DNA from 4 places in the Desulfosarcina variabilis str. Montpellier genome. Region 4 is predicted to be linked to each of the others. Evidence: riboswitches for the same ligand, from Rfam matches in the RefSeq annotation. Region 4 holds a riboswitch; each other region holds the start of a gene.
What was found. Region 4 has a riboswitch for cobalamin ahead of Dvar_RS16530 (ABC transporter substrate-binding protein). Riboswitches for the same ligand answer to the same signal wherever they lie in the genome.
Positions count from the first base shown of each region.

Region 1: it holds a riboswitch for cobalamin, as region 4 does, so the genes downstream of both, Dvar_RS37300 (TonB-dependent receptor) here and Dvar_RS16530 (ABC transporter substrate-binding protein) in region 4, are expected to answer to the same signal.
Region 2: it holds a riboswitch for cobalamin, as region 4 does, so the genes downstream of both, Dvar_RS25595 (FecCD family ABC transporter permease) here and Dvar_RS16530 (ABC transporter substrate-binding protein) in region 4, are expected to answer to the same signal.
Region 3: it holds a riboswitch for cobalamin, as region 4 does, so the genes downstream of both, thiC (phosphomethylpyrimidine synthase ThiC) here and Dvar_RS16530 (ABC transporter substrate-binding protein) in region 4, are expected to answer to the same signal.

Region 1 is NZ_CP159846.1:8,246,730-8,254,092, reverse strand. It holds partial or broken gene Dvar_RS37300 (TonB-dependent receptor) at 153-2,189, opposite strand; cobalamin riboswitch at 2,489-2,722, opposite strand; gene Dvar_RS37295 (ABC transporter substrate-binding protein) at 3,495-5,153, shown strand; gene Dvar_RS37290 (ABC transporter permease) at 5,157-6,110, shown strand; gene Dvar_RS37285 (ABC transporter permease) at 6,107-6,895, shown strand; gene Dvar_RS37280 (ABC transporter ATP-binding protein) at 6,892-7,363, shown strand, end outside.
Region 2 is NZ_CP159846.1:5,674,211-5,681,573, reverse strand. It holds gene selA (L-seryl-tRNA(Sec) selenium transferase) at 1-856, opposite strand, end outside; gene Dvar_RS25600 (HDOD domain-containing protein) at 849-2,210, opposite strand; cobalamin riboswitch at 2,332-2,537, shown strand; gene Dvar_RS25595 (FecCD family ABC transporter permease) at 2,685-3,737, shown strand; gene Dvar_RS25590 (ABC transporter ATP-binding protein) at 3,740-4,525, shown strand; gene Dvar_RS25585 (ABC transporter substrate-binding protein) at 4,519-5,469, shown strand; gene Dvar_RS25580 (cobyrinate a,c-diamide synthase) at 5,521-6,891, shown strand; gene Dvar_RS25575 (precorrin-8X methylmutase) at 6,952-7,363, shown strand, end outside.
Region 3 is NZ_CP159846.1:5,651,233-5,658,595, reverse strand. It holds gene Dvar_RS25500 (ABC transporter substrate-binding protein) at 1-535, opposite strand, end outside; gene Dvar_RS25495 (TonB-dependent receptor) at 603-2,783, opposite strand; cobalamin riboswitch at 3,288-3,489, shown strand; gene thiC (phosphomethylpyrimidine synthase ThiC) at 3,602-4,921, shown strand; gene cobT (nicotinate-nucleotide--dimethylbenzimidazole phosphoribosyltransferase) at 5,083-6,150, shown strand; gene Dvar_RS25480 (N-acetyltransferase family protein) at 6,320-6,904, shown strand; gene Dvar_RS25475 (NUDIX hydrolase) at 6,926-7,345, opposite strand.
Region 4 is NZ_CP159846.1:3,635,932-3,643,294, reverse strand. It holds gene Dvar_RS16545 (DUF5752 family protein) at 1-624, opposite strand, end outside; gene Dvar_RS16540 (HD domain-containing phosphohydrolase) at 761-3,223, shown strand; gene Dvar_RS16535 (hypothetical protein) at 3,329-3,958, shown strand; cobalamin riboswitch at 4,137-4,323, shown strand; gene Dvar_RS16530 (ABC transporter substrate-binding protein) at 4,422-5,408, shown strand; gene Dvar_RS16525 (FecCD family ABC transporter permease) at 5,405-6,415, shown strand; gene Dvar_RS16520 (ABC transporter ATP-binding protein) at 6,412-7,212, shown strand; partial or broken gene Dvar_RS16515 (hypothetical protein) at 7,285-7,363, opposite strand, start outside.

The DNA.
Region 1 (7,363 bases), 4.6 Mb from region 4:
CAAGCGAAAAGATCAGTTCATAGTGACTAAATGTATCTGCTATTGACACCCATTTTTCTCTTCACGCAAAGCTTCAAAAGCATAAGAGGACTTGCTGGTAACCAGCGGAATATCCATTGATCATAGAGAAAAACGAGCATTATTATTGACGATCAGAACCTAAAGCACAAACCGGCGCCAAAGGTTCGGTCTGCCATCGGGAACCCCTCGGCGTTTTCATATTCTGAATCAAAAAGATTGTTCACATAGAGTGTTAAAACCGCATCCTTGATGAATCTGCGATTTTTAAAAAGCGTCTGTTCTATCCCAAAATCAAACACATGATACGCATCTATGGGATAGTCATAGCAGACCCAGTTCCCTGAGTTTGGTGGAACTTCTTCGTTGACATGAGAAATTTGTTCATCCTGGAATTTATAATCCAGCATAAGCAGGGTGTTCTCAAAAAGATTGTAGCGAACACCTGCGGTTACCCGGTTTTTGGCCCGATCTCCCAGCTCAGCGCCCTGCGGTTCCGGGCCCTTGCTCTCCCAGTCATGATAGGCGTAGCTGACATACAATGAGAGATCATCAAGAATATGCCCGTTGAGTTCTACCTCCACTCCGTTTTTATGTACCTTTTCAAGGTTCATCCGAGTATTGCCATAGATGGGAGGTGTACCCCCATATTTGCTATAGTTACGCGATACCACATAGTCTTTTATTTCATAGTGGAAAAAATCGACCTTGATGTTGATGTCTTGCCAAATTCTTCTTGAAAGGATGAAATCATAGCCAACGCCATGTTCGGGATCGACCTCGACCCCCACGCCCCCGGTTCAGACGATGCAATAGGATATCGGCGTCCATATCTTGCTGACACCAGCGGATATGGATGTGTCCCTTAACGCATCAGAAAGATCATCGAGTTCATAGGTGGCAAAAAATTTCGGTACCACCTGATCATAGTCCTTTGCGACAAAATCCTTCTGGACCTCAGGGTTCCTGTATTCCTGGGCCTTCTCGTTCCAATTCCTCCAGTTAATTTCAACCATCTCATATCTCAACCCTGGCATGGCGGAAAGGCGTGGAAAGATTTGCCATTTATCTTGAATATATAATCCGGACAGCGCGATGATTTTCTGATATTTTCCGCGGGATTCAGGCCGGTCCCAGGATGCCAGCCCGAGGTTTCTATATAGATTGTTCATGTCATAACCAAACGTTATGAGATGATCTTCAAAAAGCTGTATCTCATCCTGGATTCTTCCTCCCCACTCTCTCCATTTTTCATCTCTGGATGATACTCTTTCAATTCCTTGGGACTCATCATCTGCGTCGATATAATCCCATTTTTCGCCGGTATGATGCTGTTGGTGGTAATACGCTCCCAATGACCAGAGCCCAAAAGGCGTCGGTTGATTGTAATCCAGTCGAAAAGAATCGTCTTCTTTGTTCATGGCCGGGTTCTGCCAGGCTTCATACGACCGCCACACTGATGGTGTGACTGGATACCCGGCGTCATAGTCACTTCTTGAAGGGTCATTGATCACGTATTCTTCATAGTCCGAATTGCCGTGTGTGGCGGTTAAATAAATATATCCATCAGATGGAAGCAGATAGCCGAGACGACCGCTTACGATGTCCAAATCCGCCTCATGATTCCTGAGATATCCATCAGTATGATATTTCTGGTACCAGAAGTCATAAACAAATGAGCCCGCGCCACCGTTGAGCTCAAAACTGTAGTTCTGGGTATTATAAGATTTGTAACTGGCGGCTGCCTTAACATCCGGCTTTACGGTCTCGTATCGCTTTGGTCCTAGTGTTTTTATGTTGATCACGCCTCCAATGCTATTGCCCGAATAGAGCGCCGAATGAGGCCCCGGAATGATTTCAATACTTTCTATCAGTGGTAATGAAAGTTGGTTGTAGTCCACATCGTCATTTCCATGGTGGGCCGTTTGAAGAGATAATCCGTCAACGGCGACACTAAACCGTTTGCCATCGAACCCCCTCATGTAGATAGGATCTCTTTCCAGAAATAAATCACTTCCGCCCCTGAAATCGATTATTGCTCGGGTTTTTAGAACATCGACCACATTTTGCGAAGTGCCCGGCGTCTTGAACTCTTCAACATTGATTGTTGTGGATCTTGGCTTAAGCGTGACGCCTTTGTTTTCTTTTTCTTTAGGTGCCGTTACCGTCATTTCTTCAATTTCAACCACATCCTCTGCTTTTTCTGCCAAACTGATCCGGGGCGTCGACAGGGATAAGACCACAGCGATAAACAACATCATCTTAACAGCTTTTTTCAACTTGAACCTCCTTTTTCATAGGACAATTGGTGGTGGATTTTAGCTACAACGTTGCAGAATGCGGGTTGTTCAAAGCGCGTTGAAAGTCAGCAAATAAAAAAATCCCCGCTTCCATTGCTGGAAACGGGGATTCCGTGTTCAATCCCTTATGGCATAACTGTTTACTGCAATGTGCTCCATCTCCCGGAAGCGATTGCAGTCAATCTATGGGCAGGTCTTCTGGCTTCACATCGATCCTTTTTGAAATAAAGGATCTACCTTCTCGGCGGTCTTCCCATTCGATCTGTATCGAACAGTGACCAAAGTGGCCGGAAAGCTCGCTTTGATAGAATCAAAGCGGTTGTGTTACAGCGGCGGGTCCGCTCCCGTTTCTCACGGGATTCCCTATTATGTCCTAAACGGACACCCATGATTGGTAATGCGTTTGTTTGTATCTTACAGACGAACACTACTTAAAAATTGAGCATTAGCTCAATAGAAAATTGTTTTTTAATTGTCAAGCAAAAAAGATCGGTCAGTACCGAGAAGACGTATTTGTCGTTTTTCCAAATTGAGAATTTTAACGCCATACTGTCATTTTGCTTCGCAAAGGCTCTTGACAATTGAGAGCATTTGTACAACTAATGCTATCTTTGATGTTCGGTGCGCTGCGGCGCATAATAGGGAATTCCGTGAAAATCGGAAGCGGACCCGTCGCTGTAATTCCGACCCTTTGAACGAGGGAACCTTTACAATATCAGGTGGTAGGCTTGCGTTCGGCCAGGGAATAAAACCAATAGGCCCTGGATCGACCTTCAGTGGGTTGTCGAACCCGCTGGCTTATCACCTCTAAGAGCCTGTTTGAGAAGTCCGGATCAGGCCCGATAACAAGGCGGAAAGTGGCTCGAAAGCGGAGCATATATGGTATATGTGAGCATTTTGAGACACTTTCCAACGCCGTTAGCGGGCCTTAGACGGATTTGTCAAACAGGCTCTAAAACGCCACTGTTGCCCGGATCGGGTCATGGGAAGGCCGTTGTAAAGGCGGGATAGCCAGAAGACCTGCCGAATAGTTTGTTTTACACAGGGAGCGTGTAAAACACATAAACACAAGAGGCCTAAAACGGGGCTTTTATATCTGCTGACTGGAGATATAAAAGCCCCGTTTTTGTTTTGGGAAAACGTGTATCCACTGAAGCGGCGTTGAAGGTGATGCTGATGAAAAAGCTTGGTGTTGTTGCTGTGATTCTTCTACTGGTGTGGGGTTTGATTCTGACTTTCCAAGACAAAGACACAGGAGAAACAGATTCTGATATTCTTACAATCGCAACAGGCCGTGATGCCACCCGCACCAGTGATTATTCCCCATACGGCATGTGGGAGCCGGCAGCACTGATCTATGAGACATTGGTTAACCTGGATGCGGGGTGCAATCCCGTGCCTTGTCTGGCCGAGTCGTGGACGGTATCGCAAGATGGGAAAACCTATGTGTTTTCTTTGAGAAAAGGCATATCTTTTCACGACGGTACCCCGTTCGATGCCGCGGCGGTCAAGGCAAATGTCGAGAAACTGAAATGCGGGAACTGGTCGAACGTCGTACGCATATTACAAAGTGTGAACGCGATTGACTCACACACGGTCGAATTGGTTCTCAATCGTCCCCATCCTACCTTGTTTACCCAGCTGGCCAGTTCCACCAGCGCCATCGTTGCCCCAACCAGCATAAAGGCCAAATCGCCGGCAGACAGTGCGTCAATGATGATGAAAGACAAACCCGGACCTGGCGATGAGAAGGCCATAGCAATGATGAAGAAATCCGTTGCGGCAAACGCGACGGCTTCCCCCGGTTATATTGTCGCCTGGCCGGTGGGCACCGGGCCGTATGTCTGGGACGGGGAGCGGCATCTGAGAAACCGGAGCTTCAGTGTGGTGCGCAACGATACCTACTGGCAGGGCATGCCGCGATTCAGCCGGATCGACTGGCAGGTCGTTCCAGACGCCGCAGCCCGGGCCATCGCCCTGGAATCGGGAAAAGTGGACCTAACCGGCGAGACACCCAACAGCACCCTGAGGCCCGAAAACATCAAGCTGTTGAAAAATAATAAGAAGTTAAAAGTAACAACGGCCGACAACTGGGGTACGCGTCTGATGATTGTCAACCACACCCGGCCGCCGTTTGATGATCCCGAGGTCAGAAGCGCCTTGAAGTACGCCATTGATGTCAATGCAATTCAGGAAATGATAGGCGATACGGTGACGGTCTGCCCCGGTCCTTTGGGCCCCACCTCCCCCCTGACCGACCCCGCGTTGAAGCTGCAACCCTATGATGTGCAAAAGGCACGTGCCATCCTGGACGATAAAAACATCATCGATACGAACGGTGACGGTATCCGGGAATATGACGGCAGGGAACTGCGCCTGTCCATCCTGTCCGGAAAAGTGCCCACGGTCAGCGTGCTGATGCGGGAATTTTTCCGGGACATCGGCATTGATCTGGCCATCGAGCAGAAGGAAACGGGCAGTACGTTCCAGATTCTGGCCCAGATGCAGTTCGATATTGCCACGCACAGCAATATTCCCTCTTTTTACCTCAATCTCAGTCAGCAATTCTCGAACAAAGGGGGGCGATGGTCCATGCATATCGACGACCCGGTGCTGGAAAAAATGATCGAGAAGTATAATCAGAGCACCGATTGGGATGACTACAAACAGTGTGCCTTTGAGGTCCAGCGGCGCGTGCATGAAAAGCAGATCATCCTTTTTGCCGTCAACGAGCAGAAAGTAGCCGCGTATCGACGTGATCTCGGTGAGTTCGTGTTCCCCCCCGAAGAGTGGGTGGGGGCGGATCAGAATCTCTGGAACATGAAAAACAGCTGAACCATGGCCGGCTTTTTTCTCAAGCGATTGATCAACGCCGTGCTGGTGCTGGTTGGGGTGGTGACGCTGACCTTCTGCCTGATGCGTTTTACCGACGGCGACCCGGCAACCATTATTGCCCTGGACAAATACGGATCATCATTGATTTCAAACACCGTGATCGACAGGCTGGCCGCCGAGAACGGCCTGTGCGACCCGTTGCCGATTCAGTATCTGAACTGGGTGCGCCGGGTGCTGGCCGGCGATCTGGGACGATCCTTGAGAAGCGATGCGCCGGTCTGGGATGAAATCATGCAACGGTTTCCCTACACCCTGCAACTGGCGGTGCTTTCCATCCTTCTCACATCAGCGATCGCCATTCCCTTGGGGATATACGCCGGGGTTCACCAGGACAGCCTCGTGGACCGGCTGACCCAGTGGATTGCATCAATTACGGTTTCGGTCCCGGACTATTACCTGGCCATCGTTTTGATCTACGGCCTGACGGTCAAATGGACCCTGCTTCCGTCCTACGGATACGGGTCCGTTGCCCATTTTGTGCTTCCGTTGGCCGTTTTGGTGAGCGCCAGAGTCGGGTATACCACCCGCCTGGTCACCTCGACCACCGCTGACCTGATGTCGGCGGATTATGTGGCCTATGCCGAATTGCGGGGGCTGCCCAGTTATCGAATCTTCTTTGTTCATATTCTGAAGAATGCTCTGATTCCCATTGTTACCCACCTTTCGCTTCAGTTTCTGATGGCTCTGGAAGGATCGGTGATCGTGGAGAGCATTTTCGCCTGGCCGGGCATCGGCAAATGCTTGACCGATGCGGTGTTGGGCCGGGATTTTACCATGATTCAGGGGCTGGTATTGTTTATGGGCGTGCTGATCGTGGGCATGAACGTCATTGTCGATTTTTTCTATATTCTCATGGATCAGCGCGTGCAGGTCGCCGGGACCCAGGTGCGTTCATGAATCTTTTCATCAAACCGTATGTGCTTTTCATCCTTTTGCTGATCGTACTGGCTGTCGGCGGCCAGCGCCTAGCGCCCAATGATCCCTATCAGACCCACATCGATCAGCGCTTGTTGCCGCCGTCGGCTGCTTTTCTTTTCGGCACCGATGAGTTGGGCCGGTGCATGTTCAGCCGCCTGATCTGCAGTGTGCGGGTGTCGCTGGGCCTGGCGGCATCGATTCTGGTCATCTGTCTTGTCACCGGTGCATGCATCGGGATGATTGCCGGTTATTTCGGCGGCCTGGTGGATGAAATGCTCATGCGCGTGACGGACACCATCATGGCGCTGCCCTCGTTTATCGTGGCCATGGTGTTGATCGGTACCCTGGGGGCCGGTATCGGGAACATGATTTTTGTTTTCGCGCTTACCGGGTGGACCCGCTATGCCCGCCTGACCCGTTCCCTGGTGCTAAGCGTTAAAAACGCAAACCATGTGGTGACCGCCCGGCTGACCGGGCTGGGCAGTTTATACATCTTGCGCCGGTACATTTTACCGGCCATTGCCCGACCGTTGATCGTGCTGGGCACCCTGGGCATGGGGATGATGATCCTGATGACCTCATCCATGAGTTTTCTGGGACTTGGCATCACCGAGCCGACACCGGACTGGGGCGCCATGATGACCAACGGTACGACCTATATCCGAACCGCTGCGCACTTGGCGATTTTCCCCGGCATCCTGATCTGTCTGACCGTTCTCTCTTTCAATCTTTTGGGAGAGGCACTCAAGAAGGACAACGCATGAGAAAAGATCCGATCGTGCTGGATGTCCGGCAACTGCAGGTGAGCTTTACCACTCCTGAAGGACCCGTGCGGGCGCTGTCAGGGGTTTCCTTTCAGGTGGGCAAGGGGGAGGTGTTTGCCATTGCCGGTGAAAGCGGGGCGGGGAAATCGGTCATCTGCCGTGCCATCGTTAACCGGCTGGAACCGGGTGCCTCGGTGAGGGGCGAGGTCCGGTTCAACAACCAGCCGATGCTTGACCTCGGGAAAACAGCGCTGCGAAACCTTTATGCCAAAGAGATCGCCGTGTTGCCCCAGCATGCGACGGCCCTGAACCCTTTGCTGACCATCGGTGAGCATTTATCGGAGACGCTAAGCGCTCATATCCCGAACATACAAAAAAAGATACTCCAGGACCGGTCGATTCACCTTCTGGAGACATTTGGCTTGCGGGATGCCGGCAGAATCTACCGGGCCTATCCATATCAACTGT
Region 2 (7,363 bases), 2.0 Mb from region 4:
AAGACGCCTGAACCGTTGGTTCCCGGGTCAACCCGTATTGGGAAAAGTCAACCAGAGTCCCGCTGCCCAGGTCTTCCATCACCGGCAGTTGATGACGGCGTCCGATGGCCACCAACTCATTCAGGCCAACCGCTGCCGTAAACCCCACGATGCTGTAATTGCTGGTATGCGCTTTGAACAGCAGGCCGGTTTGTTCGTTGACGGCGTTCTCATAGTCGCGCGCATGGGTGCGATTGGTCGTTCCCACCTCTTTCAGTATGGCCCCACTTTTGGCCATCACGTCCGGGATGCGAAAGGCACCGCCGATTTCGACCAGTTCGCCGCGCGAAACAATGACTTCGCGCCCGTTAGCCAGCGTGTCCAGACAGAGCAGTACTGCCGCGGCATTGTTGTTGACCACCATGGCAGCCCGGGCGCCGCTTAATTCGCACAAAATATCTTCGACGGCGCTGTAGCGGGAGCCCCGCCGCCCCGCCTTGAGATCGAATTCCAGGTTGGAATAGCGACTGGCGATGGTCGTCAGATTGTCCAGAACGGCCGGGGAGAGTAGCGATCGGCCCAGGTTGGTGTGTACCACCACACCCGTGGCATTGATGGTGCGTTTAAGGCGCAGCGCCATGGCCCGGGATGCATGATCGCAGACCTTTGCGACCAGGGCATCAAGGGCAAACATTGCTTCGTCAAGCGCTTTATCCGAGGCCATAATGATCTGGCGCAGAGCCTCTATCGTTTTTCGAATAGAGGGTATGAGAATTGTTTTGGGAATATTGTCAAATTGCTGGTTGTTGGTGCCGTATTCAAGAATACGGTCCACACCGGGCAGCCGCCTCAACTGAGCCTGTTTATTTTCATCCATTGTTTTCTTCTGATTTTTCCTCGACCGGTTCAAACACTTTATCGGGTATCAAGTCTACCAGGGACTGGAAATGGGCTGGGGCAAGACCGAGCGTCGCCAACCGTTCAATCAACCGTGCCGCGCCAATGCGCTCCAATTCAAGGCCAGTGTGAAAACGTGACATGAGAAGGTCCGCCAGATAGACGATGGTGGTCAACGGCCTGTCGTTGTGGCTTTTTTCGGGTTCATGATGGAACCGGATCACATCCACGAGCGCTGCGGGCAGCGACCATTTTTTGGCCAGCAGTCCTCCCACATGGGTGTGATCCAACCCCAAGATGTGTGTTTCGGCCTCAATCAGATCGGCGGATTTGTTTTGAAATTCACGGTACAACATGGGATACGCAGCGACAATATACTGATCCAGCACAACCTTGCCGATATCATGCAGCAAACCTGCGGTGTAAGCGATGGCCGGGGGGATATTTTTCGTCAGGCCAACAATTTTCTCGGCAATCATGGCGGTGCCGATGGCGTGGTGATACAGTCCGCCTTTGCACAGGCTGTACCCATTGCCGGACTGGTCATAATAGCTTTTTACAGCGGCCGATATAACCAGTTTGATGAAAAGCTCCTGGCCAAGGAAGACTATGGCGTGATCCAGGCTGACCACGTCGTGTCGTTTGGTGAATATCGCAGAATTGCAAAGCTGGATGGTTCTGGCGCTGATGACCTGGTCTTTTTTTACCTCTTCGGTAATTTTTTGGATATCATAATCGCCCTCTTTGATAATCCGCAGCACCTTCAAGGCCACTTGGGGAATGGGGCGAATGGATTCGATCGCGTGCTGAATCTCCGCCTTGGTTGGAGACGACTCAGGGGTTGACGGCCCAACCGCGTCGAACCCGGAAGGTTCGATACGGCACTGCCAGTGCAGCATATCCAGCTCAATGCTGCAGGTAAAAAAACCCCCGGTTTCCGATCGTTCTACCTTGATTCCCGCTTCATGCAGGGCAATATAGGCTTTTTCGGCCGTTCTGCCGCCAATGTCCAAATGAATGTCCTGGGGCGTCACCGGTCCTACCAGGGCACCCCCGGCCACAACGGCGTTCATGTTTGCCGGGGTGGCGCCCTGATCCATCAACTGCTTCAAAAACAACGGCATTCCAGTGGTGGCATATTTTTCAGGCTGGTCGGTGCTGCCGGTGCTGGCCGGTTCGGGGAGCAGCAGATGGAACAATCCGCCCACATCGGCAACTTTATCAAACACCGCCACGCCCACACAGGTCCCCAGAAATGCCTGCAACACACATTCCTGTTTCTTACCCACCTCAAAAGACCCGGATGCCACGAAAGATCGCGTCAATCGTCTCATTCACATGTGCCTTCGCTAAAAGTGAACTGCTAACATCTAAACATATCATTATTAAGGCGATATTTTCAACCATGGGTTGATTTTTTACGCCCTTTGGCATTGACATCGCATACGGTTATACCCTACAAGCGGACAATAAGGTGCGCTTGCGCTTAATAGGGAATCCCGTGAAAACCGGGAGCGGTCCCGCCGCTGTAACCCTCACCTTGTCATTCAGACCAGACGAGGAGCGTTGGGCCATAGGCCACTGTTTCCGGGTTGCCGGTGTGGGAAGGCGCTCAATGTTTAGGGGAAGCCAGAAGACCTGCCTTTTCATTTTACCGGAGAAACCTTCTTGGTAAAGGATTCCAGCCGGCGATAGCGTTGAGGGCCAAGAGACAGGGTGCAACCCTTCATACCAGGTATCAGGTTTGAAGGGTTTTTGTTTTATTAACTGGGGAAACCCGCAAGATTGATGACTGTTTCGTTTTTACCATGAATGAGGAACCCATCGCCAAACGGAGGCATCATAGCGGGCTTTTCTTCATATTGTTGGCCTTGGTGCTGTTGATCACGATCAGTCTGTCCGCCGGCATGGGCTACATGAAAATTCACTGGACGGTCGTTTTGCGCGTTGTGGGGGCGCACCTGACGGGAATTACGTCATGGACCGCCGATTTGGATGAGTTGATGCGGGTGATCATTATGGATGTCCGCTTGCCGAGAATATTGACCGCCGCGGCCGTGGGGGGCGGGTTGGCCTTGTGCGGGGTCGTTTTTCAGGGCATCCTGCTCAATCCTCTGGCCGATCCCTACACGCTGGGGGTATCCGCCGGTGCCGCCTTTGGCGCGGCCCTGGCGCTGCTGCTCAACCTGAGTGTGGCCGGGGCCTACAGCGTGCCCTGTTTTGCGTTTCTGGGCGCCACGGCCACGCTGATGCTGGTGATTTACCTCAGCTCGTCGGCCGGTGGGGCCAACGCCAACAACCTGATCCTTTCCGGGATTATTGTGGCGGCCATCCTCTCGGCGGGAATCAGTTTTTTGAAGTTTGTGGCCGACGAGCAGGTGGCGGTGATCATCTTCTGGTTGATGGGCAGCTTTGCATCCAAGACATGGACCGATGTGGGCCTGACCAGCGTGTTTTTGGCCGTTGGTGCAGGTGTGTTTCTTTTTTACGCAAAAGATTTGAATCTGCTTTGTCTGGGACGGCGCGCGGCCGCTTCGCTGGGCGTCGATGCCCGCCGAGTACCATGGATTTTGCTGATTTCGGCTTCCCTGGTGGCGGCCGGCTGCGTGGCCGTATCAGGCATTATCGGCTTTGTGGGACTCTTGGTGCCGCACATGATGCGGACGCTGGTGGGGCCGGACAACCGGCTGCTGCTGCCGTTTTCGATGTTGAGCGGAGCGATCCTGCTAACCTGGGCCGATACCATTACCCGGGCGGTGTTGCCCCACGAGATCCCCATTGGCGTGCTTACGGCACTGATCGGCGGTCCGTTTTTCTGTTATCTGTTCCGCAAGCGGCAGACCGGCGCCAGGGGATTTTAGACGTGAGTTTTTCACTCAAGGGGGTTGCCTTTGCCCATCCCGGCAAACCGGTGTTCAACCGTTTGGATCTGGACCTGCCTGCCGGACGGTTTACCGGCATCATCGGGCCCAACGGCTGTGGTAAGACGACGCTGCTGGATTTGATCTGTCGGCATCGGATTCCCCAGAATGGAAGTGTGCGGTATGCCGGCTGTTCCCTGGACCGATACGACCGCCGCACGTTGGCCAGAGAGATCGCCCTGGTTCCCCAGGATTACGGGATCAATTTCCCGTTTACGGTGGAAGAGATGGTTTTCATGGGACGCTATCCGCATATGCCTCGCTTCGGCGTGCCCTCAACGGACGACGTACAGCGGGTGCAGCAGGTGATGGCCGATTGCGATGTATTGACATTCAAGGATCGTCCTGTCACCGCCCTGAGTGGTGGGGAACGCCAGCGGGTGGTTTTTGCCCGGGCCCTGGCCCAGGATACGCCGGTGCTGATCCTGGATGAGGCGACCGCCAATCTGGACGTTTGCCATGCACTGACGTTGTTGGACCTTGTGGCCGACTTGGTCAGTGTTCAACAGCGCACGGTCATCGGCGTGTTCCAGGACCTGAATCTTGCCGCGGCCTACAGCCAGGAACTGATAATGCTCAGAGACGGGCGGGTCGTGGCCGCCGGTCCCACCGCAGATGTGCTGACACCGGCAAACCTGAAAACGGTGTTTGATATTGACGCCCGGGTGGCGGTGGATGATTTCACCGGCCGGTTGCAGGTCCGTTACAAAAGGGGGGGGAGGTGTTGAAACGGTATTTCTGGGGCGTTGGCATGGCCATATGGCTGTTGTGGTCAGGCGCATCCGTGATGGCCGATGGGCCTTTACTGGATGATGCGGTTCTGGCCCGGGCGCCGTTTGAACGCATTATTTCACTATACGGGGCGCATACGCAGAACCTGCTGCAGTTCGGTGCTGGCCAGCGGCTCATCGGAATTGACGGCCAATCGAAAACGATGCCAATGGCTGCGGGAAAGCCGGTATTTTCCTATCATGATGATCCGGAACGCTTTCTGGCTATGCGGCCGGACCTGGTGGTAATCCGGCCCATGATTGAGCGCGGGTATCCCCGGTTGGTAGCGCGCCTTGAAAAAAGCGGGATTGCGGTGGCCTCCATGCAGCCCACCAGTGTGGCGCATTTGGACGCCTATTGGCGATGTTTGGGGCAGCTTAGCGGACAGGCGGCCAGCGCCGAGGAGATGATCCGTCGATTTCATCAGGCCGTGGCGGATTTCAAGACACTATCCGGCCAGGTCAAGCATCGAAAGCGGGTGTATTTCGAGGCCATGCACAGTAAAATGAAAACCTTTGCGCCTACGGCCATGGCCGTTTTCACGCTGGAAACCGCCGGGGGCATCAATGTCGCGGCTGATGCACCGGTGCGGGAGAACAACAACATCGCCGTGTATGGCAAGGAACGGTTGCTCTCCCACGCCCGGGAAATCGACGTATTTTTTTCCCAACAGGGTGCCATGAATCAGGTGTCGGTCGAGGAAATCATTGCCGAACCGGGCTTTCAGGTAATCAACGCCGTCAAGACGGGGCAGGTCTATCTGGTGGATGAGACGATTGTTTCCCGGCCTACGATGGGGTTGCTCGAAGGCATCTATCGCATCGGCAGCCTGCTTTATCCTGATATTTACGTTGAGGCCGGCCGGCAGATACTGCGGTCGGCAGAACTGGGCACCCGATAGTGCCCATCCAGAAATGATCGATTTGTCTGATATCGCAAGAGGAGGTCCCCCATTAAAGGCATTGTAATCGGTGGCACCCACAGCGGCGCCGGAAAAACCACCATCACCTTGGGATTGATGGCCGCCCTCAAGGCCAGAGGGCTTTCGGTGGCGCCGTTTAAGGTGGGGCCGGATTTCATCGACCCCGGCCATCACGGCCGGGTTACCGGCCAGGTCAGCCGCAATCTGGACGGCTGGATGCTCTCAAAAGCCTATAACCAGTCGGTTTTTGCGCGGCACGCAAAGGGCTTTGACGTTGCCGTTGTGGAAGGCGTGATGGGGCTGTTCGACGGATACGAAGGCCGCAGCGAGGCCGGTTCCACGGCCCAGATGGCCAAATGGCTGGGCCTGCCGGTGGTACTGGTCGTGGGGGCGCGGTCCATGGCCCGCAGTGCCGCGGCCCTGGTACAGGGGTACGAACGCTTTGACGACGCGCTTTCGTTTGCGGGTGTGCTTTTCAATCATGTGGGCAGCCCGCGCCATCTGGCCTACCTCAAGGAGGCCGCCCATGGCCATGTGCGCATGCCGGTGCTGGGCGGCCTGAGGCGGGATATGGACGTGGCCATCCCCGAGCGGCATCTGGGCCTGATGACCAGTGAGGATCACGATTTGTCGGCAGACCATTGCCGGCGTCTGGCTGATATGATCGAAAGCGCCGTGGACCTCGACTTTTTGCTGGCGCAGCTTCCCGATGCCTTTCCGGACGATGAACCGGTCACGCCCGCCCCCGGATCAGATGATTCTGTTCGCATCGGGGTGGCCCGGGATGCGGCTTTTTGTTTTTACTATGCGGATAATCTTGAGCTGTTGGAGGCGGCGGGTGCGACCCTGGTCTATTTTTCACCGTTGACCGACGCTCGCCTGCCGGATGATCTGGCCGGGCTTTATTTCGGCGGGGGATATCCGGAGCTGCATGCGACCGCCCTGGCGGATAATTGTTCGTTGCGACAGGAGGTGCGGGCCCGTAGCCGCATGAAGATGCCGATCTACGGCGAGTGCGGCGGTTTCATGTACCTGTGCCGTGAGATGGGCGATATCAAGGGCCATGTGTTTCCCATGACCGGCTGTTTGCCCTTTGCAACGCGCATGCTGGATCGGCGCAAGGCACTGGGATACCGGGAAGTGACCCAGACCCGGGCTACCCCGCTGGGGCCGATTGGGCAGACCATGCGGGGGCATGAGTTTCACTACTCGACCATCGTGGAAGGCAACGATAATGCCACAACCGTTTACCGCCTGACCGACCGTATGGGCTTGGAAAAGGCCCACGAAGGATTTTTGAACCATCAGACACTGGGCAGCTATGTGCACCTGCACCTGGGCAGTTGTCCGCAGGCGGCGCATGCGTTTGTTGCAGCTTGCCGGCAGTGGGCCGAAAAATAGACCCCAAAGTGGCTTTTGGCTTTTTTTCGAATTCATAAATAGTAGACAAGGAAAATATTCATGCAACCACAAGAGATCGAACGACTCAGTTTTCAAATCATCGATGGCGAGGCCGGGGACCATGGCTTCCCCAGCGATCAATGGCAGGTGGTGCGGCGAATGATCCATACCAGCGCCGATTTTGAATGGCAGCAGATGGTTCGACTGCATCCTGAGGCCATCAGCGCCGGTGTCAAGGCCATTAAAAGCGGATGCACCATCGTAACCGATACCAATATGGCCCGGGTGGGTATGCGCCAGCGGGATTTGGATCGTTTTGGGGTTAAGGTGCACTGTTACATGACCGATCAGCGGGTCAGTGAAACCGCCGTCCAAAAAGGAATCACCAGAGCCACGGCGGCAATGGATGTGGCTGCTGCCGAACTGGCCGGTGGCATCTGTGTGGTGGGCAATGCGCCCACGGCCCTATTGC
Region 3 (7,363 bases), 2.0 Mb from region 4:
CTGCATGGCGCATGGGATTCTTGATATCCTTCCAAATGTGGCGGGGAATGATAGCGATTCCCGGGCAATGGGAAAGATGGTCCAGGAATTCGGAAAAACTCTCCTTGAGATGAAAGATTACCGTATGATCATCCGGGCAGTGGACCTGCTCAACCATCCACAACACCGTAGACAGCCAGAGATGGTTGGCCTTCATATAATCATGGGTGAATTTTACATCCCATGCCGTGAAGGGGGTTCCGTCGTGCCAGCGGGCGTTTTTTACCAATTGGAAGGTCCAGGTCCTTGCTGCCGCGTCGCTTTGCCAGCTTTTGGCCAGCCAGCCGTCGTATCCTCCCCGGCTGTTTTTGGTCACCAATCCCTCGTAGATCAGCGACCCGGTGGGACCGCCGCCCTTGTGCAGGATCGATCCCTTGAGAAAGTCGTCCGCCACCGGCAGCACCAACGGCTCCGCTGCCAGAATGCAATCGGGGGCGGCCAGCAGCAGGGACAGGCAGATGGCCAGCAGCCATATGTTCGGACGGGTCCTTTTCATTGTTGCTCCAAGTCTGGGGCTGTGACGCGCTGACGCTAAGCAGCCCGGTTCGGTTTGTCCAATGATGCTAAAATCGGAAACTCACCTCGGCGCTGAAAGACTGATCGGTCATGGGATACCCCCGTGAATTTTCGTAGGCTTCGTTGAACAGGTTTTTTACGTAGAGCCCGAGGCTTAAATCCTTGATCAGATTTTTTCCTTTGAAAAGGAGCTGTCTGACGCCGAGATCAAAGACATTGTAGGCGGACATGGGGTTGTCGATGGAGACGTAGTTGCCGCTGCCTTCGGGGATTTCTGCAATGTCATGGGCGATCTGCTCATCCTGATATTTGTAGTCGAGCATGACCACCGTTTTTTCGAAGGGGCGGTAGCGCAATCCGGCACTGATCCGGTGCTTGGCCACGTCACCGAGCTCCATGCCGGCCGGCTCGCTGCCGTCGTATTCGTAATCCTGAAAGGCGTAGCTGATGTAAAATGAGAGCGGATCGAGCAGATTTCCGTTCAGTTCCACCTCGACGCCCTGACGGGTCACTTCATCAAGGTTGATATACATGTCGCTGCCCTCGAGGCCCTCGGGAAGGCCTTCTCCGGTGAAGACCTTTCTTCCGTCGCGCATCTGGAACATCGAATACTGGCCGTAGTCCCAGTTGTCCGCCACGTAATCCTTGATCTCGTAGTAGGAGAAATCGACCTTGAGGTTGATGTTCTGCCACAGTCTGCGGTTGAATATGAGATCGTAGTTGATCCCGTGCTCAGGTTCCACCTGTGCGTAGCGTCCCGGACAGACGAGGCAATATGGCGCCACGTTCCAGAACTTGCTTACCCCTGCCGAAATCGATGTATCGCGCAGCCAGGCGGCGTGATCGCCAAGCTGGTAGGTGGCGAAAAACTTGGGCATCCACTGGTCGAAATCTTTCTCGATGTACCGCTGGGGCGGATCGAGGGTCACCTGATAGCCCTCCACAGACCCCCATCCGGTGATGGTGGAGTAGTTGTTGATGCTCAGGCTTACCTCCTCGTACCGCAACCCGGCCCGGACGCTCAGCCTGTCCGTGATCTGCCAGTTGTCTTCGATAAACCCCGACCGGCTGCTTCTCACCCGGTTGTCATCATCTTCACGTGGATCGAAACTGACATAGTATTCAAGAAAGTCAAACCCCAGCACCACGGTATGGGCATTGAACAGCCTGATTTCGTCCTGGATGTTGAATGCCAGATTTTTGCCGGCCGAATTCGGATTGACCACCAGTTGTCCGTCGTCCAGGCTGGTGGAGTAATGTTTGTCTTTTTCGATATAGGAAAGGCCAAAGGAAAAATCACCGATGGGTGTTGGTTGTAAATACGAAAATCGATGCGATGTGTTTTCCAGGTGATACTTCGAATCATCGGCGATATCCCCGGCCGTGCTGGAAGTGACCTCCGGATAGGCTGGATCATAGTCTCCGGAAGGATCGTTTTTTGCGTATGACTCACGATCCTTTTCCACGTAATTGCCCATGTACTTGAAATATGCCCCGGAGGTGAAGGTATAACCCAACATCCAGCCGTAGCTGTCCATCACCGCATCGCCGTGGCGCAGGTACCCGTTGGTTGTGTACCGATGATAGGTGGCGGCCATATTGAATCCTTCATAGCCGCTTTCAAGGACGGCCCGATTGTCGTAGGTAGCGTACTCGCCAATACTCGAGCGAAGCTTGATGTCCGGCTTGACCGTTTTTTTTCTTGTGAGGGGTTTGGTCTTGAAATTGATCACCCCGCCCATGGCCTTGCCCGAATATCTGGCCGAGTGGGCACCGGGAATGATCTCCACCGACGCGATCTGATCAAGGGGCACCAGGCTGTAATCCACCACCTGGCCGAAATGCAGCGGCTGATCGAAGGTGACGCCGTCCACGGCATTGACATAACGCCGAACATCAAATCCCCGAAGCAGGATCGGCGATTCTCCCCGTTCGGATCGGACATCGATGTCGCTTTTGCCCCGGAAATCGACCAGCGCGCTGTCTTTGAGAATATCCACCACATTATGGACAGGCGCGGCTTTTTCGTAATCTTCAACATCAATGACCGTTTTTTCCGGGTCGCTGATAGGCATGCTGTGGTTGCCCGGTGCCGTGACCGTCACGTCCTTGAGCTTTACCCTTTTGCTGTTCGCGTTTTGCCCATCATCGGCGGCCTGGGCTCCTGCTACCAGCAACAAGAGAACAACAACAGCCGTTGCGAGCAAAGGGGTGGTGTGGAACTTCATCGCATTTCCCTCCGTGCATGATTGATTGTAACAAGCCGGCGCTTTGCATTGACGAAAGGGATACTGCGATGCTATCTTCAGCTCGAGTATCCTTTCGCCTTTACGAAAGGGGCTCCTTGTCGAAGGCAATCTCGCGTTCCTTGGCCGGAGTGGGGTTGCCTTCTTTTTTTGTTGGGTTTTGTCGTTAAAAAAAAAGACCACGCGATCGCAACCGTATTCGGTTGCATGGACCTTCGTGGTCTTGAGTTAAAGATGTTGCTCGTTTTATTCGTTGATCAACGGTGGATAGTAAAACTATTACCGTTTCCTGTAACGGGCGTGAGACAGCTTCGGCTTCTCTGAGTTGTGAAATTCGATTATGCGCGTTACAAGGATATGCTCATTATCTTCGATTGGCACATAAGTCAAGCTTTATAATCACCATTTAGATTCTATTTCTCACGCATTCGATCGAGACGGAAGGGGTAAAAAAGCCATTGACAGCAGCAGATTCTTCTTTTACATCAACCAGTGATGTTTTGCGGTGCCCTTTGAAAGGGATAATAGGGAACCCGGTGTAAATCCGGGACGAACCCGTCGCTGTGAGCGGGGACGATGGCTGCCAAAACCACTGTGTCGTGTTAATGTAACCGAAACGATGCGGGAAGGGGGCGGCCGGTAGGATGATCCGCGAGTCAGAAGACCTGCCGTGAAACGATGTGTCTTGGTGGTGATGGCAAAGCCCCAGGCTGAAATTACATTTTCGGTCCTGGGTTTTTTTATTTGTGCGGTGACCCCGTCCAATTTCCCACGCCGAGCAACCTAAGGAGAACATCCCCATGAAGACACAGATCGAGATGGCCAGAGAAGGTATCGTCAGCCGGCAGATGCAGGTCGTGGCTGTCGATGAAAACATCGATGTGGAAATTATCCGCCAGCGGGTGGCCAGGGGCCAGATTGTCATTCCCAACAACCCCTTTCGGAAAATGCAAAAGGTGGTCGGCATCGGCCGGGGGCTCAAAACCAAGGTTAACGCCTCCATCGGCACCTCCTCGGACATCTGTGATATCGATTTTGAGGTGAGAAAAGCGGTGGCCGCCGAGGAAGAGGGGGCCGATACCCTCATGGAACTGTCCGCCGGTGGGGATCTGGATGCCGTGCGCCGCGCCGTGCTGGCCGCCACCACCCGGCCCGTGGGAAACGTGCCGCTTTATCAGGCCTTCAAGAAAACCACCCGCAAGACCCATAATCCCGCCAAACTGGATCCTGAATATCTTTTCGATCTGATCGAGCAGCAGTTGGCCGATGGTCTGAGCTTCATGGCCATTCACTGCGGCATCAACCAGTACACCATCCGACGTCTGAGAAAACAGGGCTTCCGTTACGGCGGTCTGGCCTCCAAGGGCGGTACGTTCATGGTGGCCTGGATGGACATGAACAAGAAGGAAAACCCCTTGTACGAGCAGTTCGACCGGGTCTGCGCCCTGATGAAAAGATATGACGCCGTGCTTTCCCTGGGTAACGGCATCCGGGCCGGGGCCATCCACGACAGTCACGACCGCGCCCAGATGGCGGAGATGATCATCAATTGCGAACTGGCCGAGATCGGTCGTGAAATGGGCTGTCAGACCATGGTCGAGGGGCCGGGACACGTCCCCCTGGACGAGATCGCCGGCAATATTATGATGGAAAAACGCATGAGCGGGAAGGCGCCTTATTATGTCCTGGGACCGATTCCTTCCGATGTGGGGGCGGGCTACGATCACGTTACCGCTGCCATTGGTGCGGCGGCATCGGCCCGCCATGGTGCCGATCTGATCTGCTATATTACACCCGCCGAACACCTGGCCCTGCCCACAGAGGCCGATGTGCGCGAGGGCGTGCGGGTAACCCGCCTGGCCGTGCACATCGGTGATCTGAGTAAATACCCCGAGCGGCGCGACCGCGACCGCCAGGCCGCCATGGCCCGCCGTGACATGCGTTGGGATGATTTGCAGGAACTGCTTCTTTTCCCGCAAGTGGCCAAGGCGATCCGTGACAACCGGCAGCCGGAGCGGCCTAAGACCTGTACCATGTGCGGGGATTTCTGTGCCATGCAAAAGGGCATGGAAGTGTTCAAACAAGATATTTCAGCTAACAAAATTGCCGAATCTTTCTGAAAACCAAGGATCCAGGCCGTTTTTCAGCCGTTATCGTATTCGTTGTCGTAATCGACGGGATAACACGATTCAAGTACGACGATAACGATTCCGACGACGATTATAAACAATCATTTGTCAATTGAAGTCATTATATTAAGTGTTGATCGAAGGAGGTCATCATGAGTCTGATTGAGAAAAGCATCAATGCGATCATACCGCCCGATGAGGCCATTTTTAACCAGGCCAACCAGCGTCTGGCCGACCAGGCGCGTCCTGCAGGCAGCCTGGGGATGCTGGAAAGCGTTTCGGCGCGTCTGGCTGCCATTTTCGGCACCCTGGACGTGCGTTTGACGAACAAGGTGATCATCACCTGCGCCGGCGATCACGGCGTGACCGAAGAAGGAGTCAGTCTCTTTCCGCAAGAAGTCACTCCCCAGATGGTGTTCAACTTTGTCGGTGGGGGGGCATCCATCAATGTTCTTGGCAAGCATGCCGGAGCGCGGGTGATTGCCGCCGACCTGGGCGTCAATTTCGATTTTGATCCAGGCCTTCCAATCTTTCACAAGAAAGTGGCCAAGGGCACGGCCAATTTTGCCCGCGTGCCGGCCATGACCCGCGAGCAGGCCGAGCAAAGCGTTTGTGCGGGGATTGAAATCGTCAATGAGCTGATGGCCCGGGGACCGCTGGATATGCTGGGTACCGGCGACATGGGGATCGGCAACACCACACCGTCGTCGGCGATTATCGCTGCATTTTCCGGTATTCCTGTTGAGAAACTCACCGGACGGGGAACGGGCATCGACGATAGCGCCCTGGCCAACAAGGTCCGGGTGATCGAAAAGGCTTTGGCACTGCACCGGCCTGATCCAACGGATCCGCTGGACGTGCTGGCCAAAGTCGGCGGATTCGAGATCGGTGGCCTGGCCGGCCTGGTTATCGGTGCGGCGGCCGCAGGTATTCCCGTGGTGTGTGACGGGCTTATCGCCACGGCCGGAGCCCTGGTTGCCTGCGAGCTGGCGCCGGCAGCCAAGGATTATCTGTTTGCCAGCCACCGTAGCGTGGAAGTCGGCCATGCCTTTATGCATAAGCACTTGGGCGTGGAGCCCCTGCTGGACCTTCAGTTCCGGTTGGGGGAGGGGACCGGGGCGGCCGTGGCCATGGAACTGTTGGATGCGTCCACACGGGTCCTTGCCGATATCAAAACCTTTGAAGAGGTAGCGATAGAAGACCAGCAGAAAAAAAGCTAAGAGCCTGGTTGAAGGGATTTATCAAACAGGCGCTTAGAGCAATTTCGGTGGACACCTTCAGCATCATCCGTATACACTGATAAGCGACCCATGCTTGACCCAAGGCGCCGCTGATACAAGCGAATAGGAGTAATCAACCTAAAACCGTGCAGCATTACCTGTCATCGAAATGCCAACATTACGAAACATTATCGATGGGTTGACTGTTCAGGGAAACGACTCCGAAAACTGGATCGAGCTCGTTCGTGATCTGAGCGAGCCCATCTTGCAACAGCCGTCTGACATTCAATTTTCCAAGCGCTGGGCTGAAGACAAAGATATCCTTACCATTGCCGCTTTGGAAGGATTCGTGAAGGAGATCGACTTCATGGCCCAGGCTTTGGAAGAAGGCGATATCTGCCTGTTACTGGAGCATGGCGATAAAATTTGTGCCTTTGCATGGGTCACGTTTCGGGATTACCGATTGGATTTATGGCATACCCTGCATTTGCTGCCCGGTTATGCGTATTTGGTATATATCTTTGTGAGACCGGAATTTCAGCGCAAGGGCGTCGGATATTATCTGCTTTGTTCGATCATGGGGCATCTGAAAGAGATGGGCTGCGAATATCTGATTTCCGGTATGTTCGCAAGCTGGAAAATATCAATTGGCCTGCACCGTAAGGCGGGTTTTCGAATCAATAAAAAATTTATAAAAAGACGATTCCTGCGCTTTCTTCCTTATCCGCCCAAAAAAGTCACGATTGATTCGTGACTTTCTTGGGTTTTTTAAGGATCAGCGCTGATGACGTTCCATGATGCGCTCAACCGCCTGACGGGCAACCCCTTGAAAGATGCCCGGTAAGGCCTCAGCTACCGTTGAGGCGGGCAGCCATTTTCTTTGCCGGTCCGTTTCCCACCCGTCCGTTTCACCGACGACCGTTGCCAGGAAAAAGGTGAATCGTTTGGCATGGCTATCGCCTGATGTTTCAATTGAAGGTAGCCTGTCCCCAATGTCCACCAGATAGCCGGACTCTTCCTCGCATTCACGTCTGGCTGCTTTTTCAAGAGATTCCCCTTTTTCAACCGAACCGACGGGAAATACCCATTGATTCTCATACTTACGGGCTGAGACGACCAGTACGACAGGCTCTTTCCCATTTTCACAGCGGTACGCTACAACGCCGGCTTTTTCCTTTGGTGCTTTTTTCTGCATATCCCTTTCCGATCTTTT
Region 4 (7,363 bases):
GAGGGTTCCTTCCATCACCGCCTGGGTTTGGATCACCAGTTCGCGGTATAAAATGGGCAGCAGGGAGGCAAGATAATAGGGTGAATCCTCCACAAACAGAATCACGCGAACATCAGCCGATTGCGTGTCAGCGTCAGCATTCATCCGGTCTTCGGCACTTTTGATCAGGGCCACCAGGATCTCCGTATTACCGGACCAGATAAAGGTACGGTCGATTCCCGGTGCCTGGTTGGCCTCGACCATTTCCGGTGATGGGATCGCATCGTGGGAAAGCAAAATAACAGGAATATGGGGCGCCTTTTCTTTGATCCGATAGCCGAACGCGGCAGCGCCCATGTCCGACAGGCGCGGCATGGTGATCACCATGTCAAAGGGGTGGTGCTCAAGGGCCGCAAGCGCTTCCTCGGCAGAGGAAACCCAGTTAAGCCGTGGGGGTTGGCTGAGATTGAGTCCCCGGTACTCATTGACGATACGCTCGGACAGCCGGCAATCCTCCTCCATGATCCAGGCGTCATAGGGCGTGGACACCAACAAAATATTGCGAACCTTCTTCGCCATCAGCTCATGAAAAAGCTTAAACCGGGAATCGGACTCGTTGACAAAAGGTTTTGTGGTTAGCGTCATGGGACCCTCCCCTTCCCCTGACAATGCGCGTTTCACATGTTGATCTTTTACATCCTTCACAGTTATTATCATAACCAAAAACGGCTAAAAAAGAAACGGTCGGCATTGATAAGACAATCATTTAAGAGGAAGCGAAATGCCCGATCAAAAAAAACGTCTCCCGTTTTATGTTGGCATCACGACCCTGGTGGTGATCATTGTTGTGGCGCTGAGTGGTCTGTTTTTATGGATCAGTCATCGTGAAAGCAAAGTCGCCGCAGTCCAGATGGCCGACCGACTTTTTACCGAAATCAATGCCAAAACCCTTAAGCGTTATGAACACGCCCTGGAATCGGTAGCTATTCTCGCCGGCTCAGCGGCGCGAATGCCCGGCATGCAGAATCCCCCCAGCCAAAACGGCCTATCCCACCCGGCCATGCCGGTAATGCTCAAGGCATTATCCTTTCATGATTTTTTATTTTCCACCTATTGCGGCTATGCGGATGGCAGTTTCATCCAGCTTGTTGCCGTCAGGGATAAACCGGAATTTCGCCAATTGTTCGGCGCACCCCAGGCAACCTATTACGTTCTGCGAACCATCACCGTCGATGCATCCGGCATCCGCCAGCAGCGCTGGTGTTTCCTGGATCAAAATCGACAGGTGATAGGCGAGATGAACAACCTGGATCCGGGTTACGATCCCCGCAAACGTCCCTGGTATAACCGGGCTCAGAAGGAAACCGGCGCCTTTTTCACCAAACCCTATGTATTCAGTTCCACCCGGCTTCCCGGCATCACCTGTGCGGAACAATTGCTCCATGGCGGCGGCGTATTTGGTGCCGACGTCACGCTGGACCGGTTTACCCGGTCCCTTGAAAGGCAGAAAATATCCGATCAGGGCATCCTTTTTCTTTTTGATCGCGACGGCCGCATCATTGCCAACCCCGAGGAAAACCCGATCAAAGCCGGCAATGGACTGAATTTTCTCAACGCACAAGAATCCGCTGATGCGCGGGTCCGCACGGTTGTGGCCCAATACCGCCAGCAGGCAGACCGGTTGATGGACCGCACACTGGAAATAACCATCAACGACATGGCCTACTTGGTTCGCTGCACCCCCATCAAGGCCGCACTAAAATTTGACCAGATCATCGCTTCCATTGCTCCGGTTTCTGATTTTACGGGTCACATCCAGCGTATGCGACAACGCATTTTTCTATTCTCCGGTTTGGTCTTACTGGTCATGCTACCCTTATCCTTTCTGATATCGCGCAAAATTTCTTCATCCCTCATGCGATTGGAACGTGAGTCCATCAAAATTCAGCTGTCTGATTTCAGTGAATCTCAACCCTTTGATTCGAGCATCAAGGAAATTCACTCCCTGATCAAGGCCTTCTTTCTCATGAAAGCCAAAATTCGTCATCTACTGGAGCAGCAGCGTAAGCTGTTTGATGACTTTACCAAGCTGATTGCCGGTGCCATCGATGCCAAATCGCCATATACCGGCGGTCACTGCGCCAGGGTGCCGGTGGTTGCCGAGATGCTGGCCGATGCGGCATGTAAGCGTGATGACGGACCCTTTGCCGATTTTACCATGGACACGGCAGACGAGCGCTGGGAATTCGAGGTCGCGGCGTGGCTGCATGACTGCGGAAAAGTCACCACCCCCGAGTATGTGGTGGACAAGGCCACCAAACTGGAGACCATCTATAACCGCATCCACGAAATCCGCATGCGTTTCGAAGTCCTTTTAAGAGATGCGCAAATTGAGTTTTATCGCAGCCAACTGGGCGGTGAGACCGACACCGAACAACTGGAAGCAAGGTTGCAGGAAACCCAGCAACAGATCGCCGATGATTTTGCCTTTGTTGCCGAGTGCAATATCGGGGGTGAATTCATGGCTGATGAAAAAATCGAGCGCCTGAACCGCATCGCGGCGCGCACCTGGCTGCGTTACCTGGATGATCGTATCGGCATTTCCCAGGATGAAGCGTCCCTTAAAAACAGGCAGCCCTCTCCCCGGTTGCCAGTGGTCGAGCACGTCCTTGCCGACAAGCCCGAGCACATGATCCCCCGCAGTGATCCACCCCCTTTTGAAGACCATGCCCATGACTTCACCATGCCGGTTCCTCAGCTCCAGTATAACCTGGGAGAGATATATAATCTCAGTATACGAAAAGGAACCCTGTCACCGGAAGACCGGTTTAAAATCAACGCGCACATCATTCAAACCATTATCATGCTGGGCAGGCTTGAATTTCCAGAGTATCTTAAAAATGTACCCGAATTCGCCGGTGCCCACCATGAAACCATGATCGGCACCGGCTATCCAAGGGGCTTAAAAAAAGAAGAGATGTCGATCCCCGCCCGCATTATGGCCATCGCCGACATCTTCGAGGCCCTGACCGCAGCTGATCGTCCCTATAAATCCCCCAAGTGTTTAAGCGAGGCATTGCGCATCATGAGTCTGATGCGAGACGAAAAGCATATTGATGCCGATCTTTTCGACTTGTTTTTAAGCAGCGGCGTTTTTCAAACTTACGCCGTGAAGTATCTAACCTCCGACCAGATTGATGAGGTGGATGTGAGCCTGTACCTGTCAACGGCTCACAATCAATAGCTAATTGCTAAAGGCTAAAAGCGAGATGCACAGGTCGAAAAAATCGAGGCTTACGCGATCCCGACCTAAACCTAAACCATAACCCCGTTCATACGAGAGGTGCCCATGAGAAGCCAAAAACAATTATATCGAAAGTTAATATGCCTTAGCCTGGTGGCCATGACGCTTTCCTTTTGGGCCTGTTCCAAGCAGACGGTACAGAAAAGCGGTCAAGGCGCGGCCGTCGGTGGTGCGGTCAGTGCCGTCGGCGGTCTGGTCACAGCACTGGTATTTGGCGGGAATGTCGGCGAAGCCGTTGCTCGCAGTGCGGTTTACGGGGCCAGTGCCGGCGCCGCTGCAGGAGCCATATCCGGTGCCATGGACGAGCACAATCAAAAAAAAGCAGCAGCCAACACCCTTTCTGAGGATATGCAAAAATTGAAAAAAAGGGTGGGAGAAGATGCGTTCAGCGGTCTTGAAGCCCTGGTGAGTTGCAAACATGAAGTGGCCCAGGCATACGGGCACACCGCCGCCCAATCGGATAACAAGGACCATGCCTTGGCCGGTTTGTGGCTACAGGTCATCGCCTACGCTGATAATCAGGAAAAGGAAAAGGCACGGGCCATTTTCCCTGATCTGGTCACCCAGGACGAAAAAATCGCGTCACACGCCCAAGCTGAAACCAAGATGCGGGAAGCATTGCAAAAACTCATGGACATCCGCGAAACCCATGGCCTGCCGCGGATTTGTGGATAGCGGGCGCTGTTTTTATTCCTGGATGCTGGTTGATGGAACCTTTGGTTTGGGGTGTTGAAGTTCAATTTTGTAATATTGGCGTTTCATCGACAATATTTTAAAAGAAGGTTGACTGTGCTGAATCGTAAGCGATAAAGAACAGCATCACAAACGCTTGGGAACCATAAACGAAAAGCAAACCATTCATCGTCATCCAGGTTCCTTAGCCAAGCATAAACAGCAGGGAAAGCGGTGAAAATCCGCTGCGGACCCGCCACTGTAAGTGGGGATAAACACCGCATTCCGCCCACTGCCGATCGGTGGGAAGAGGCGTCCGGTGGGACGATCCACAAGCCAGGAGACCTGCTCGGATGACATGATTGAACGCGCCTTCGCGGATCAAGGCGGATTCATTGCTGTGGCAGCTGAGCCGGCACGTCCGCCTTGTATCGCCAAAGGGCGGTTTTTTTATTAGATAGGTACCATGCGAAATCAATTGACCCACCACCGGCTAAGGGTGAACGGCCCTTCAACCCGCCCCCCAAAGGCGGCCGGTCACAAAAGAAAAACATGCCTGGCGCTGCTATTGGTGATCCTGTGGGGGGGCCTTATTCTGGTCTTGCCGGCCTGCAGCACCGCCAAAACCGTCACCGATCAATTAGGGCGCAAGGTTCAGCTTTCCGATCATCCCATGCGGATTGTCTCCCTGGCCCCCAGCATCACCGAAATCCTCTTTGCCCTGAAGCTTTCCGATCGTCTGGTCGGTGCAACACAATTCAGCGACTATCCGGCCGCAGCCCGGTCGCTGCCCAAAGTGGGTTCCTATGTTCATCTGAATGTCGAAAAAATCGTGGCCTTGAACCCCGATCTTTGCATCGCCGTCAAGGACGGCAATCCGATCACGGCCATCAGTAAACTGGAAGGCATGGGAATTCCCGTCTACGCCGTGGACCCGCGCAATTTAAAAGCGGTAATGGGAACCATGGAGGAACTGGGTCGGCTGCTGGATGTCTCCGACCGGTCAACGGCCATTGTCAGCCATATGCGCACCCGAATCGATTATATCGGGCAATGCATTGCCGGAGCCTCTCATCGGCCAACGGTGTTTTTTCAGATTGGTGTTTCTCCGATCGTTTCCGTAGGCACCTCGACTTTTCTTCACGAGTTGATCACCATGGCCGGCGGCATCAACCTGGCCCAGGGCAAGACCCCCTACCCGCGGTTCTCCAAGGAAGAAGTCATCGTTCTGCGACCGGAAGTCATAATCATCACCTCCATGGCGCGGCAAGCCGTATTTGAAGAGGTCAAGCAGGATTGGCAGCAGTGGGACGCCATGCCGGCAGTAAAAAACGACCGCATCTATCTTGTAGACTCCGATGTACTGGACCGTCCAAGCCCGCGCCTGGTGGATGGGCTGGAAATGCTGGCCCGCCTGATTCATCCGGATCGTTTCAGAAAGCCCCAATCATGATCAAGATCCCGGCCTCTGTCCCAGCCAAGATCATCCTGGTAAGTCTGGTACTATTCCTTTTACTGGCCGTTGCCATGCTGTTTGGACTGGCCATGGGCCCATCGGGCAGCGGTATTGATACTGTCTGGAAAACTTTTTTCCAGCGTGACGCCGTGGATGCCACGCAATGCGCCATCATCTTGCGTATCCGATTGCCCCGCGTACTGCTTGCCGCATTAGTCGGCGCGGCCCTGTCACTGGGCGGTTTGGTGTTTCAGGCGCTACTCAAAAATCCCCTGGCCGAACCATACATCCTGGGTATTTCCGGTGGATCGGCCATCGGCGCCATTATCGGTATTTTATTAGGGCTGTCCCGCATTCAAGGCGTGGGGTTCACCGCATTTATCGGTAGTCTGACCACTTTATTGCTGATCATCATCGTCAGCTCAGGCCGCACCCTGATGGTCAAAGACGCGCTTTTACTGTCGGGCGTCATGGTCAATGCCTTTTGTAGCGCGGTGATCATGTTTTTACTTTCCATCTCCCAGGATGCGCGCCTGCACAACATTATCTTCTGGTTGATGGGTGATCTTTCCGCATCCCAGCTTCATCATGTGGGATTTCTCGCAGCCATTCTACTTCCCTGCTTTTTTTTGGTATTCATCCATTCCAATCGAATGAATCTTTTGCTTCTGGGCAGTGATATGGCGGCCTCCATGGGGGTGCGGGTGCGTCAGGTAACCCTGGTACTGCTGGTTACGACCTCACTGATGGTGAGCATGTCGGTCAGTCAATGCGGTTTGATCGGTTTTGTAGGGCTGGTCATTCCCCACCTGCTGCGCCTTGCCATTGGTCCGGATCACCGCATCCTGGTGCCGGCCTGCATCTTCGGGGGCGGGGCCTACATGGTGGGGTGCGACCTGTTGGCCCGGGTCCTGCCGGCCCAGGGCGAAATGCCCGGCGGCGTCATCACGGCCATGATCGGGGCGCCGCTGTTCATAGCGCTATTAAGGCAATCCAGAACATGACGATCAATGTTGAGAAAATAACCTGTGCGTATTCCGGCAAATCCGTTTTCGAGGAGTTGACCTTCACTGTGCAGCCATCTGAGATGTTCATCATCATCGGTCCCAACGGATCAGGGAAAACCACGCTGGTCAAGGTCCTGGCCGGGCTGTTGCCGATCTCCAGCGGTGAAATCGGTCTTTTTGGCCGCCCATTTAGGCAGTACAAAAGGAAAGCACTGGCGCAGTTGATCGCCTATGTTTCCCAGTCCATTGCCGATGACAGTCCGTTTACCGTAAGTGAAATAGTGCTCATGGGCCGTTCACCCTATTTAGGCATTCTGGGCGTGGAAGGTGAAGCGGATCTGGCGCTTGCCAGGCAGGCCATTGAATACGCCGGTCTAACCCACCTGGCGGATCGTCCCGTGAGCCGGCTTAGCGGTGGCGAGCGCCAGCGCGCCCAGATCGCCAGAGCCATTTGCCAGCACCCCAAACTGATTCTGTTGGATGAACCCACCGCCGCCCTGGACATGGCCCATCAGGTTCGCATGATGGAAATTCTGGCTGATTTGCGAGCCGAACGTGAGACAACGGTGGTCATGGTATCCCACGACATCAATCTGGCCGCCATGTATGCCGATCGTTTGCTCCTGCTGGTCGATGGCCGCATTGCTGCCTGCGGGCCGCCTGAGGCGGTCATCAATACACAAGTGCTTTCCAAGGCATACGGCTGCCCGCTGCGGGTCGATACCAGTCCTGTCGGTCCCTGGCCGCGGGTGAGTCTGATTCCCGATCGCCAACCGTCAACTGAAACTGGATGATCTTGGTGAGTTGATGAGCTGATGAGCCACCGATCACCGACAACCGATAACGGATCACCCCTGTCACCCCCGCTATGCCTCAACCGCCAACGCACGCCCCCCATGAGCAGTATAGCGCTTCGGAGAACTTCCATCCACTTCCCGGAATACC